2 regions of the Paenibacillus sp. ALE2 genome follow, and region 1 is predicted to be linked to the other one. Evidence: a T-box and tRNA genes for the amino acid it is inferred to sense, from the RefSeq annotation. Region 1 holds a T-box; the other holds one or more tRNA genes.
What was found. The T-box of region 1 lies ahead of ileS (isoleucine--tRNA ligase). A T-box ahead of a tRNA ligase gene usually reads a tRNA of that ligase, here a tRNA-Ile.
Positions count from the first base shown of each region.

Region 2: it encodes a tRNA-Ile, which carries the amino acid that the T-box ahead of ileS (isoleucine--tRNA ligase) is inferred to sense. The anticodon was not compared.

Region 1 covers NZ_CM134213.1:3,625,534-3,630,695, forward strand. The annotation lists gene ACXHJ1_RS15875 (YggS family pyridoxal phosphate-dependent enzyme) at 1-189, shown strand, start outside; gene ACXHJ1_RS15880 (cell division protein SepF) at 180-632, shown strand; gene ACXHJ1_RS15885 (YggT family protein) at 640-897, shown strand; gene ACXHJ1_RS15890 (YlmH family RNA-binding protein) at 906-1,688, shown strand; gene ACXHJ1_RS15895 (DivIVA domain-containing protein) at 1,861-2,370, shown strand; T-box leader at 2,541-2,819, shown strand; gene ileS (isoleucine--tRNA ligase) at 2,898-5,162, shown strand, end outside.
Region 2 covers NZ_CM134213.1:1,129,301-1,134,462, reverse strand. The annotation lists rRNA gene ACXHJ1_RS04880 (23S ribosomal RNA) at 1-2,136, shown strand, start outside; rRNA gene rrf (5S ribosomal RNA) at 2,288-2,404, shown strand; tRNA gene ACXHJ1_RS04870 (tRNA-Ile) at 2,441-2,514, shown strand; tRNA gene ACXHJ1_RS04865 (tRNA-Ala) at 2,540-2,615, shown strand; tRNA gene ACXHJ1_RS04860 (tRNA-Asn) at 2,620-2,695, shown strand; tRNA gene ACXHJ1_RS04855 (tRNA-Met) at 2,729-2,802, shown strand; tRNA gene ACXHJ1_RS04850 (tRNA-Ser) at 2,806-2,897, shown strand; tRNA gene ACXHJ1_RS04845 (tRNA-Glu) at 2,929-3,000, shown strand; tRNA gene ACXHJ1_RS04840 (tRNA-Val) at 3,008-3,083, shown strand; tRNA gene ACXHJ1_RS04835 (tRNA-Met) at 3,113-3,186, shown strand; tRNA gene ACXHJ1_RS04830 (tRNA-Asp) at 3,212-3,288, shown strand; tRNA gene ACXHJ1_RS04825 (tRNA-Phe) at 3,340-3,412, shown strand; tRNA gene ACXHJ1_RS04820 (tRNA-Thr) at 3,438-3,513, shown strand; tRNA gene ACXHJ1_RS04815 (tRNA-Tyr) at 3,518-3,603, shown strand; tRNA gene ACXHJ1_RS04810 (tRNA-His) at 3,622-3,694, shown strand; tRNA gene ACXHJ1_RS04805 (tRNA-Gln) at 3,713-3,787, shown strand; tRNA gene ACXHJ1_RS04800 (tRNA-Lys) at 3,792-3,867, shown strand; tRNA gene ACXHJ1_RS04795 (tRNA-Leu) at 3,883-3,970, shown strand; tRNA gene ACXHJ1_RS04790 (tRNA-Gly) at 3,977-4,051, shown strand; tRNA gene ACXHJ1_RS04785 (tRNA-Cys) at 4,062-4,132, shown strand; tRNA gene ACXHJ1_RS04780 (tRNA-Arg) at 4,159-4,235, shown strand; tRNA gene ACXHJ1_RS04775 (tRNA-Pro) at 4,258-4,331, shown strand; tRNA gene ACXHJ1_RS04770 (tRNA-Gly) at 4,341-4,411, shown strand; gene ACXHJ1_RS04765 (PAS domain-containing sensor histidine kinase) at 4,616-5,162, opposite strand, start outside.

The DNA.
Region 1 (5,162 bases):
CGACCTGTGTTTCGGGGATTACGTGAACTGCGTGATCGGTTAAATGGACAAGCTTTGACTAGAGAACCTATCGTTCACTTGTCTATGGGGATGTCCAATGATTTTGAAGTGGCGGTTGAAGAAGGAGCGACTTGGTTGCGGCTTGGTTCCGTACTGGTCGGACGAGAGGAGGATTTTCAGTGGGCGTAATGAATAAGTTCATGAACTTTCTGGGCCTTCAGGAAGAAGAGGAAGTTATAGAGCGAGAGGTTATGAATACGCCGGAAGATCAAGAAATTGAAACCCCAAGCTTTGATAAACGTAAGAACCAGAAGGGCACGAATGTTGTCAGCATCCATTCACAAAAAAATGTGAAAGTTGTTCTGTATGAGCCGCGTTCTTACGATGAAGCACAGGAAATCGCCGACCATATCCGTTCCCACCGGACCGTCGTGGTTAACTTGCAACGAATTCGCAAGGATCAGGCGCTACGCATCATTGATTTTTTGAGTGGCACTGTGTATGCACTGAGTGGCGGCATTTCGAAGGTCGGTAACAATATTTTTCTGTGCACACCGGATACGGTTGAAATTCAAGGCTCCATTACGGAGATACTGGCTGACACTGAACAAGAACTTAACAGAATGAGGTGAGCTTTTCTTGATCGAGGTAATTTACTGGCTATTTCAGATTTATTCGTACATGATCATTGCATATGTCCTGCTGTCATGGCTTCCTAATGCCAGAGAGAGTGTGATCGGTGATTTACTTGCCAGGTTTGTGGAGCCATATTTGTCTCCTTTCCGCAGGTTTATACCGCCAATCTTCGGGATGATTGATATTTCACCTATCGTAGCGCTGATTGCTCTGCGTTTTGCATCGTACGGTTTGATTTCTTTAATCGGCAATTTCGTCTAGGAGGATTTATGCGGACTGAGATTTATGAGCATTTTCACCCGGATGAACGGGATTATGTGGATCGTGCTTCCGAATGGATCAGTCATGCGGGAGCTTATCATGAGCAGAAGCTGACTGATTTTTTGGATCCGCGGCAACAGTACATATTGGAGACACTTGCTTCGAAGGAAGACAAGGTCACGATTAGGGTAGATGGCGGATACATGGCTTCGGAACGAAAGCGGGCGCTGATTGCGCCCGATTATTCGTATTTGGACGATGAGGAAATGGGAATTCAGGTCCTTTCCATCACTTCTGATGATCATAAAATCAATACCCTTGAGCACGGTGATTATCTAGGTGCCATTTTGGGGCTTGGAATCAAGCGTGGCAAAATCGGCGACATTCATGTGCTGGATGATGGGTGTCATGTATTGGTGGCGTCAGAGATTGGAGATTTTATGACCATGCATTTGCAGCAGGTACATCGTGTTCATGTATGGACAGAACTGTTGCCAGTAGCAAGTCTCCGAACGAAGGAAGTTGCATTAGAGGCGATGGATCTGACGGTGGCTTCTTTGCGTCTGGACGGGATTGCTAGTGACGTCTACAAATTGAGTCGCAGTAAAATATTAACACCGATTCGAGCGGGACGATGTCGGGTAAACTGGAAGGTGGAGGAGAATCCATCGACTTCACTTAAAGTTGGGGACGTTATTTCCATGCAGGGATTTGGGCGTTTTAAAGTGCTTGAAACAGACGGGATGACAAAAAAGGGTAGATTCCGTGTCAAAATTGGTAAGTTTGTATAGCTGAAGGCAGGATTCATGAGATTTCTGTCGAAAGAATTAACCTATAGCGTTGAACTGGAACGATTTTGCTCTGTACAGTATTCACAAAACGGGGTATGATGACCGATAGATGATATTGAGCGTCGTGACGCGGAAAATGAATTTTTTGTCAATCTTATAGGAGGTGGACGGCATGCCATTAACGCCATTGGATATACATAATAAGGAATTTGCCCGCCGGCTTCGCGGTTATGATGAGGATCAAGTTAATGAATTTTTGGATCAGGTGATCAAGGACTACGAGGGCGTTATCCGTGAAAATAAAGAATTGAGCACCCAGTTGTTGAACGTACAGGAGAAGCTCGATCATTTCGCGACGATTGAGGATACACTGAGCAAGACAATTATTGTCGCGCAGGAAGCAGCTGATGAAGTTCGCAACAACGCCAAGAAAGAATCTCAACTGATCGTGAAGGAAGCGGAAAAAAATGCGGATCGTATTGTGAACGAAGCATTGTCCAAATCCCGTAAAATCGCGTTGGAGGTTGAAGAGCTGAAGAAACAGGCTTCAATTTACCGAGCACGGTTTCGTACATTGGTGGAAGCGCAGCTCGACTTGTTAAGCCAAGATGGCTGGGAAGCACTTGAAAACCGGGAACGCGAAGTGCTGGAGCGCGAGCGTGAAATGAAAGAAATTTACTAATTTTGATTTCTGACAAGCTTTTATTAGGTCTTGTTAGGGTTGACTTTTATCTTTAAACAGGCTATAACTGTAAATACTATACTGAATTCAACGATTATCCGTCTATCGGTTGATGGTTGTGATTCAAGGCAACGATGTTGCTGATTTAAGATTTCGATGAATTTAACATGTTTAATTCGTTGATGGGAACGAGTACGTCATGATTTGTCCCTCAGAGAGTTGGCCTACCGGTGCAAGCCAACGTTCAGAACATGACTGAAGATCCTCCCGGAGAAGTGAGCTGAAGCGCTTAAACTTGGGGCGTGTGTAAGCGATCACCGTTTGCCATGCGTTATAATGGCGCCCTGCTGAAGTAGAGTAGGGCTCAGAGAGTCGTGACAAGATCGTCTTTTTAGATTGGTCTATTTACGGAATCAGGGTGGTAACGCGAGCACAGTCTCGTCCCTTTTACAGGGATGGGGCTTTTTTTGTTGCTTTTTTAAGTGCGCTAGAACAATTAATGATGAGCAGAGAGGAAGTATAACGTTATGAACAGAGTGGATGTTAAAGAAAAAGCACGGTCACGTGACCTACGCATCCTGAGCAAATGGAAACAGGAGGACACATTCCGTAAATCCATTACCAATCGTGAAGGAAAGCCCAATTTTGTGTTTTATGAGGGCCCACCAACAGCTAACGGCAAACCACACATCGGTCATGTGCTGGGTCGCGTAATTAAGGATTTCGTCGGCCGCTATCAGACTATGAAGGGATATCGTGTCGTACGGAAGGCGGGTTGGGATACGCATGGCCTGCCGGTGGAACTGGGTGTGCAAAAGCAACTGGGGATCTCCCACAAACCTGAAATTGAAGAATATGGTGTTGAGAAATTTATTAAAAAATGTAAAGCGAGCGTGTTTGAATACGAGCAGCAATGGCGCGATTTAACCGAAGCGATCGGATACTGGACAGACCTTGATCACCCGTACATTACCTTGGACAATAACTATATCGAGAGCGTATGGAACATTTTGGCGACGATTCATGAGAAAGACCTGCTGTATCGTGGTCATCGTGTGAGTCCGTATTGCCCGGATTGTCAGACGACGCTAAGTTCCCATGAAGTAGCACAGGGCTACAAAGATGTAAAGGATCTGAGTGCCACGGCCAAATTCAAGCTGCATAGCAGTGGTGAATATGTACTGGCCTGGACGACAACACCTTGGACCTTGCCGAGCCACGTGGCGCTCGCTGTCAACCCTGAGCTGGAATACGCACGTGTGAAGCAAGAAGATGGTGTATACATCGTTGCTAAAAATCTGGTTGAGACCGTAATTAAAGGTGATCATGAAGTGATTGGCACACTATCGGGTTCTGAACTGGTAGGCCAAACCTATACCCCGCCATTTACTTATTTTCAGGTGGAAAAGGGTAACCAAATTCTGGGTGCGAAGTTCGTAACAGACTCCAGCGGTACAGGTATCGTTCATATGGCTCCGGCACATGGTGAGGATGACTATCGCGTATGTCGTGAAAATGGTGTTGGGTTTATCAACGTAGTGGATCTTCAAGGTAACTATGTAGCTGAAATCACTGATTTTGCAGGCCGTTTTGTGAAAGATTGTGATGTAGATATTGTGAAAATGCTATCCGAAAAAGGTTTGCTGTACAGCAAGGAAAAATACGAGCATAGCTATCCGTTCTGCTGGCGCTGCGATACTCCATTACTGTACTATGCTATGGACAGCTGGTTTATCAAAACAACTGCGATCAAGAATCAACTGATTGCCAACAACAGCGAAGTTGAATGGTACCCAGGTCATGTACGCGAAGGACGCTTTGGCAAGTTTTTGGAGGAACTGGTGGACTGGAACATCAGTCGTGATCGCTATTGGGGTACACCGCTTAATATCTGGGTTTGTGAGGAAACTGGAGAACAGTTTGCACCCCACAGTATTGCTGAGTTGAGAGAACGTGCGATTGGGGACGTGCCGGCGGATATCGAGCTACACAAACCATATGTAGATGATATCAAGGTTCGTAGCCAATGCGGTAAATACGAAATGACTCGCACACCGGAAGTCATCGACGTATGGTTCGATAGCGGTTCTATGCCGTTTGCACAGCATCATTATCCTTTTGAGAATAATGAAACGTTCGAGCAGCAATTTCCAGCAGATATGATCTGTGAAGGGATTGACCAGACTCGTGGCTGGTTCTATAGCTTGCTTGCGGTTTCGACTATGCTGACTGGCAAAGCTCCTTACAAAGCTGTCATGGCAACAGGTCATGTACTGGATGAGCAGGGTCAGAAAATGTCCAAATCGAAGGGCAATGTTATCGATCCGTGGGAAGTAATTGACGAGTACGGTACAGACGCTTTCCGCTGGGCATTGCTCTCCGATAGCGCACCATGGAATAGCAAACGTTTTTCCAAAGGCATCGTAGGCGAAGCTAAATCGAAGCTGGTAGATACGCTTGTCAATACACACGCATTTCTGACTTTGTATGCAGATATTGACGGATTTGATCCGGCACAGCATCCGTTCAAGCCATCAGCACACAAATTGGATCGCTGGATTTTGTCCCGTCTGAACAGCTTAATTTTGGTTGTGGACAAAGCATTGTCTGTCAATGACTTCCTGAACTCTGCCAAAGCGATTGAGTCGTTTGTGGATGAACTGAGTAACTGGTATATCCGTCGTTCACGTGATCGATTCTGGGGTAACGGGCTTACAGAAGATAAGCTGGATGCGTACCGCACACTGACGGAGGTGCTGTTAACGACGGCGAAGCTGCTTGCACCGTTCACA
Region 2 (5,162 bases), 2.5 Mb from region 1:
TGTTGAAAAATGCGGGGATGAGGTGGGGGTAGCGGAGAAATTCCAATCGAACCCGGAGATAGCTGGTTCTCCCCGAAATAGCTTTAGGGCTAGCCTCGGAAAGAAGAATCGTGGAGGTAGAGCACTGATTGGGTGCGGGGCCCGCAAGGGTTACCAAGCTCAGTCAAACTCCGAATGCCATAGATTTAGTTCCGGGAGTCAGACAGTGAGTGCTAAGATCCATTGTCGAAAGGGAAACAGCCCAGACCATCAGCTAAGGTCCCCAAGTGTGTGTTAAGTGGGAAAGGATGTGGAGTTGCACAGACAACCAGGATGTTGGCTTAGAAGCAGCCACCATTGAAAGAGTGCGTAATAGCTCACTGGTCGAGTGACTCTGCGCCGAAAATGTAACGGGGCTAAACACACCACCGAAGCTATGGCTTGATGCTTTGCATCAGGGGTAGGGGAGCGTTGAATGCGGGGTGAAGGTGTACCGGAAGGAGCGCTGGACTGCATTCAAGTGAGAATGCCGGTATGAGTAACGAAAAGATCTGTGAGAATCAGATCCGCCGAAAGCCTAAGGGTTCCTGAGGAAGGTTCGTCCGCTCAGGGTAAGTCGGGACCTAAGGCGAGGCCGATAGGCGTAGTCGAAGGACAACAGGTCGAAATTCCTGTACCACCGTAATCCGTGATGAGCGATGGGGTGACGCAGTAGGGTAGTGACGCGGACTGATGGATGTCCGTCTAAGCAGTGAGGCTGATGTGTAGGCAAATCCGCACATCGTAAGGCTGGGCTGTGATGGGGAGCGAAAATTATAGTAGCGAAGGTCATGATCTCAGACTGCCAAGAAAAGCCTCTAGCCAGGAGAAGGTGCCCGTACCGCAAACCGACACAGGTAGGCGAGAAGAGAATTCTAAGGCGCGCGGAAGAACTCTCGTTAAGGAACTCGGCAAAATGACCCCGTAACTTCGGGAGAAGGGGTGCCTCGGTAGGGTGAATAGCCCGAGGGGGCCGCAGTGAAAAGGCCCAAGCGACTGTTTAGCAAAAACACAGGTCTGTGCGAAGCCGCAAGGCGAAGTATACGGGCTGACGCCTGCCCGGTGCTGGAAGGTTAAGGGGAGTGGTAAGCTCGTAAGAGCGAAGCTATGAACCGAAGCCCCAGTAAACGGCGGCCGTAACTATAACGGTCCTAAGGTAGCGAAATTCCTTGTCAGGTAAATTCTGACCCGCACGAATGGCGTAACGACTTGGGCGCTGTCTCAACGAGAGATCCGGTGAAATTTTAATACCTGTGAAGATGCAGGTTACCCGCGACAAGACGGAAAGACCCCATGGAGCTTTACTGCAGCTTGATATTGAATTTGGGTACGATCTGTACAGGATAGGTGGGAGCCGTTGAATCTTGAGCGCCAGCTTGAGAGGAGGCATCCTTGGGATACCACCCTGATCGTATCTAGGTTCTAACTTGGTACCGTGATCCGGTACGAGGACAGTGTCAGGTGGGCAGTTTGACTGGGGCGGTCGCCTCCTAAAGAGTAACGGAGGCGCCCCAAGGTTCCCTCAGAATGGTTGGAAATCATTCGAAGAGTGCAAAGGCAGAAGGGAGCTTGACTGCGAGACCTACAAGTCGAGCAGGGACGAAAGTCGGGCTTAGTGATCCGGTGGTACCGCATGGAAGGGCCATCGCTCAACGGATAAAAGCTACCCTGGGGATAACAGGCTTATCTCCCCCAAGAGTCCACATCGACGGGGAGGTTTGGCACCTCGATGTCGGCTCATCGCATCCTGGGGCTGAAGTAGGTCCCAAGGGTTGGGCTGTTCGCCCATTAAAGCGGTACGCGAGCTGGGTTCAGAACGTCGTGAGACAGTTCGGTCCCTATCTGTCGTGGGCGTAGGAAATTTGAGAGGAGCTGTCCTTAGTACGAGAGGACCGGGATGGACGTACCGCTGGTGTACCAGTTGTTCCGCCAGGAGCACCGCTGGGTAGCTATGTACGGAAGGGATAAGCGCTGAAAGCATCTAAGCGTGAAGCCCCCCTCAAGATGAGATTTCCCAGTATGTAAGACCCCTTGAAGACGACGAGGTAGATAGGTTGGGGGTGGAAGTGCAGTAATGCATGGAGCTGACCAATACTAATCGGTCGAGGGCTTATCCTAAAGATAAGGCGCAATGAAGTTTCGGATCCAGTTTTCAGGGTGTAACCTTGAAGGTATGTAGAAGTACATACGACAAGCGTATGGCTATTTATTCACACAATTTGTGATGAACCGAATAACCTTACGGAAGAATTTGCGAGGCAAATTCATGTTTGGTGGCGATAGCGGAGGGGTTCCACACGTACCCATCCCGAACACGACCGTTAAGCCCTCCAGCGCCGATGGTACTTGGACCGCAGGGTCCTGGGAGAGTAGGACGCCGCCAAGCAAAATCCTTTAAAGGATGATAAAATTTAATGAATTAGGGCCTTTAGCTCAGCTGGTTAGAGCGCACCCCTGATAAGGGTGAGGTCGGTGGTTCGAGTCCACTAAGGCCCATCATTTCTAGATTGACTAAAAGTTTGGGGCTATAGCTCAGCTGGGAGAGCGCCTGCCTTGCACGCAGGAGGTCAGGGGTTCGATCCCCCTTGGCTCCACCAATATTCCCTGATAGCTCAGTTGGTAGAGCACTCGACTGTTAATCGAGTTGTCACAGGTTCGAGTCCTGTTCGGGGAGCCATATTTCAATACTTCTGAATTTTATATATAAGGTGGCGGCGTAGCTCAGCTGGCTAGAGCGTACGGTTCATACCCGTGAGGTCGGGGGTTCGATCCCCTCTGCCGCTACTCGGAGAGATACCCAAGTGGCTATAAGGGGACCCTCTGCTAAGGGGTTAGACTGCGTAAGTGGTGCGAGGGTTCGAATCCCTCTCTCTCCGCCACAAAATTATTAAATCAGAATTCATTTTGCAAGGCCCGTTGGTCAAGGGGTTAAGACACCTCCCTTTCACGGAGGTAACAGGGGTTCGAATCCCCTACGGGTCATAATTATGGAGGCTTAGCTCAGCTGGGAGAGCATCTGCCTTACAAGCAGAGGGTCGGGGGTTCGATCCCCTCAGCCTCCACCATTAATAATATTGTGAAATATCTTTGATGTCGCGGGGTGGAGCAGTTCGGTAGCTCGTCGGGCTCATAACCCGAAGGTCGTAGGTTCAAATCCTGCCCCCGCAATTAATTTCCTATTGGAAATGCCTTTGGAACTGTGGTGTAGAGGCCTAACATGCCTGCCTGTCACGCAGGAGATCGCGGGTTCGAATCCCGTCAGTTCCGCCATTTTAACTACATATAGTGTAAACTATATGATATAGTTGTAAAATAAAACATGGCTCGGTAGCTCAGTCGGTAGAGCAGAGGACTGAAAATCCTCGTGTCGGCGGTTCGATTCCGTCCCGAGCCACCTTTCAAGTGGGAATTGGCAATGTGCCGGTGTAGCTCAATTGGTAGAGCAACTGACTTGTAATCAGTAGGTTGGGGGTTCAAGTCCTCTCGCCGGCACCATTTTGGAGGATTAGCGAAGTGGCCAAACGCATCAGACTGTAAATCTGCTCCCTTACGGGTTCGGTGGTTCGAATCCATCATCCTCCACCAGTCTTTTATAATCATATGGCGGTCGTGGCGAAGTGGTTAACGCACCGGACTGTGACTCCGGCATTCGTGGGTTCAAGCCCCATCGGCCGCCCTTTGATTCTTAATTTAATGGGGATTAGCCAAGCGGTAAGGCAACGGACTTTGACTCCGTCATGCATAGGTTCAAATCCTATATCCCCAGCCATTAAGAGCCATTAGCTCAGTTGGTAGAGCACCTGACTTTTAATCAGGGTGTCGAAGGTTCGAGTCCTTCATGGCTCACCATTTATAAGTTATTTTGCGGTCGTGGCGGAATTGGCAGACGCGCACGGTTCAGGTCCGTGTGGGCTAACCCCCCGTGGAGGTTCGAGTCCTCTCGACCGCACCATATTTTGCGGACGTGGCTCAGCGGTAGAGCATCGCCTTGCCAAGGCGAGGGTCGCGGGTTCGATTCCCGTCGTCCGCTCCATTATCCATACGGCGCCATAGCCAAGTGGTAAGGCAAAGCTCTGCAAAAGCTTCATCCCCAGTTCAAATCTGGGTGGCGCCTTGACTGCTCATTATGGAACTAAATATGCGCCCTTAGCTCAGCTGGATAGAGCGTTTGACTACGAATCAAAAGGCCGGGAGTTCGAATCTCTCAGGGCGCGCCATTTATTAAAAAATGTATAATGTCGGGATGTAGCTCAGCTTGGTAGAGCACCTGGTTTGGGACCAGGGGGTCGCATGTTCAAATCGTGTCATCCCGATACTGATTTGCGGGTGTAGTTCAATGGTAGAACTCCAGCCTTCCAAGCTGGTAGCGTGGGTTCGATTCCCATCACCCGCTTTTTGCTATAGCGGATTCTTGTTGCCTCAGTGGTGACACCTTATAAATAAAGAGAGCCTGTCTGGGGACAGAGCTCTCTCTTTTTTTGTATGTTTATCTTCCATAGATTCTATAAAGTGTTGACTATCGATAATCCTTGCTATCGGTGTATTCCTTCTGCTCCTGCAGTGAGTATACACCGATAACTGATCTAGTACACAGGTTTTACACTGGTATGGTCAGCTGTATGGAGGTTCCCTGATTTGGAGCAGAGGTCATGCTCAAGAAGCCGCCTACTCCTCTAGCTCGTTCTTCCATGCTGAACAATCCAACTCCCTCTCCTTTGGATTCTCCAGAGAAGCCCATACCCTCATCCTGAATAGTTACTTTTATTATTTCGTCTTGATCCTCTACATCAACGTATGCTTCTGCTACATCTGCGTATTTAGCCACATTCGTCAGTGCTTCCTGTACAATTCTATAGATTGCTATTTCTTTTCGGATATCAAGGCGTTTACGTAAAGTACATTGAAAATGCACTTCGATTCCGTAATGCGAACAGAAATTTTCAATATAAGTTCTTAGGGCCGGTACGACACCCAAATCATCCAGAACTGAGGGACGAAGTTCCCACGCTAGGCCACGAACATCTTTAATGATATCGGTTACCTGTGCACGCAAATTTTCCAAAGTAGCGTTGGGTTGTTCAGCTAGTTGGCTATCTAGTTGAATAATAAGTGAAAACAGGCTTTGACCAATCCCATCATGAAGC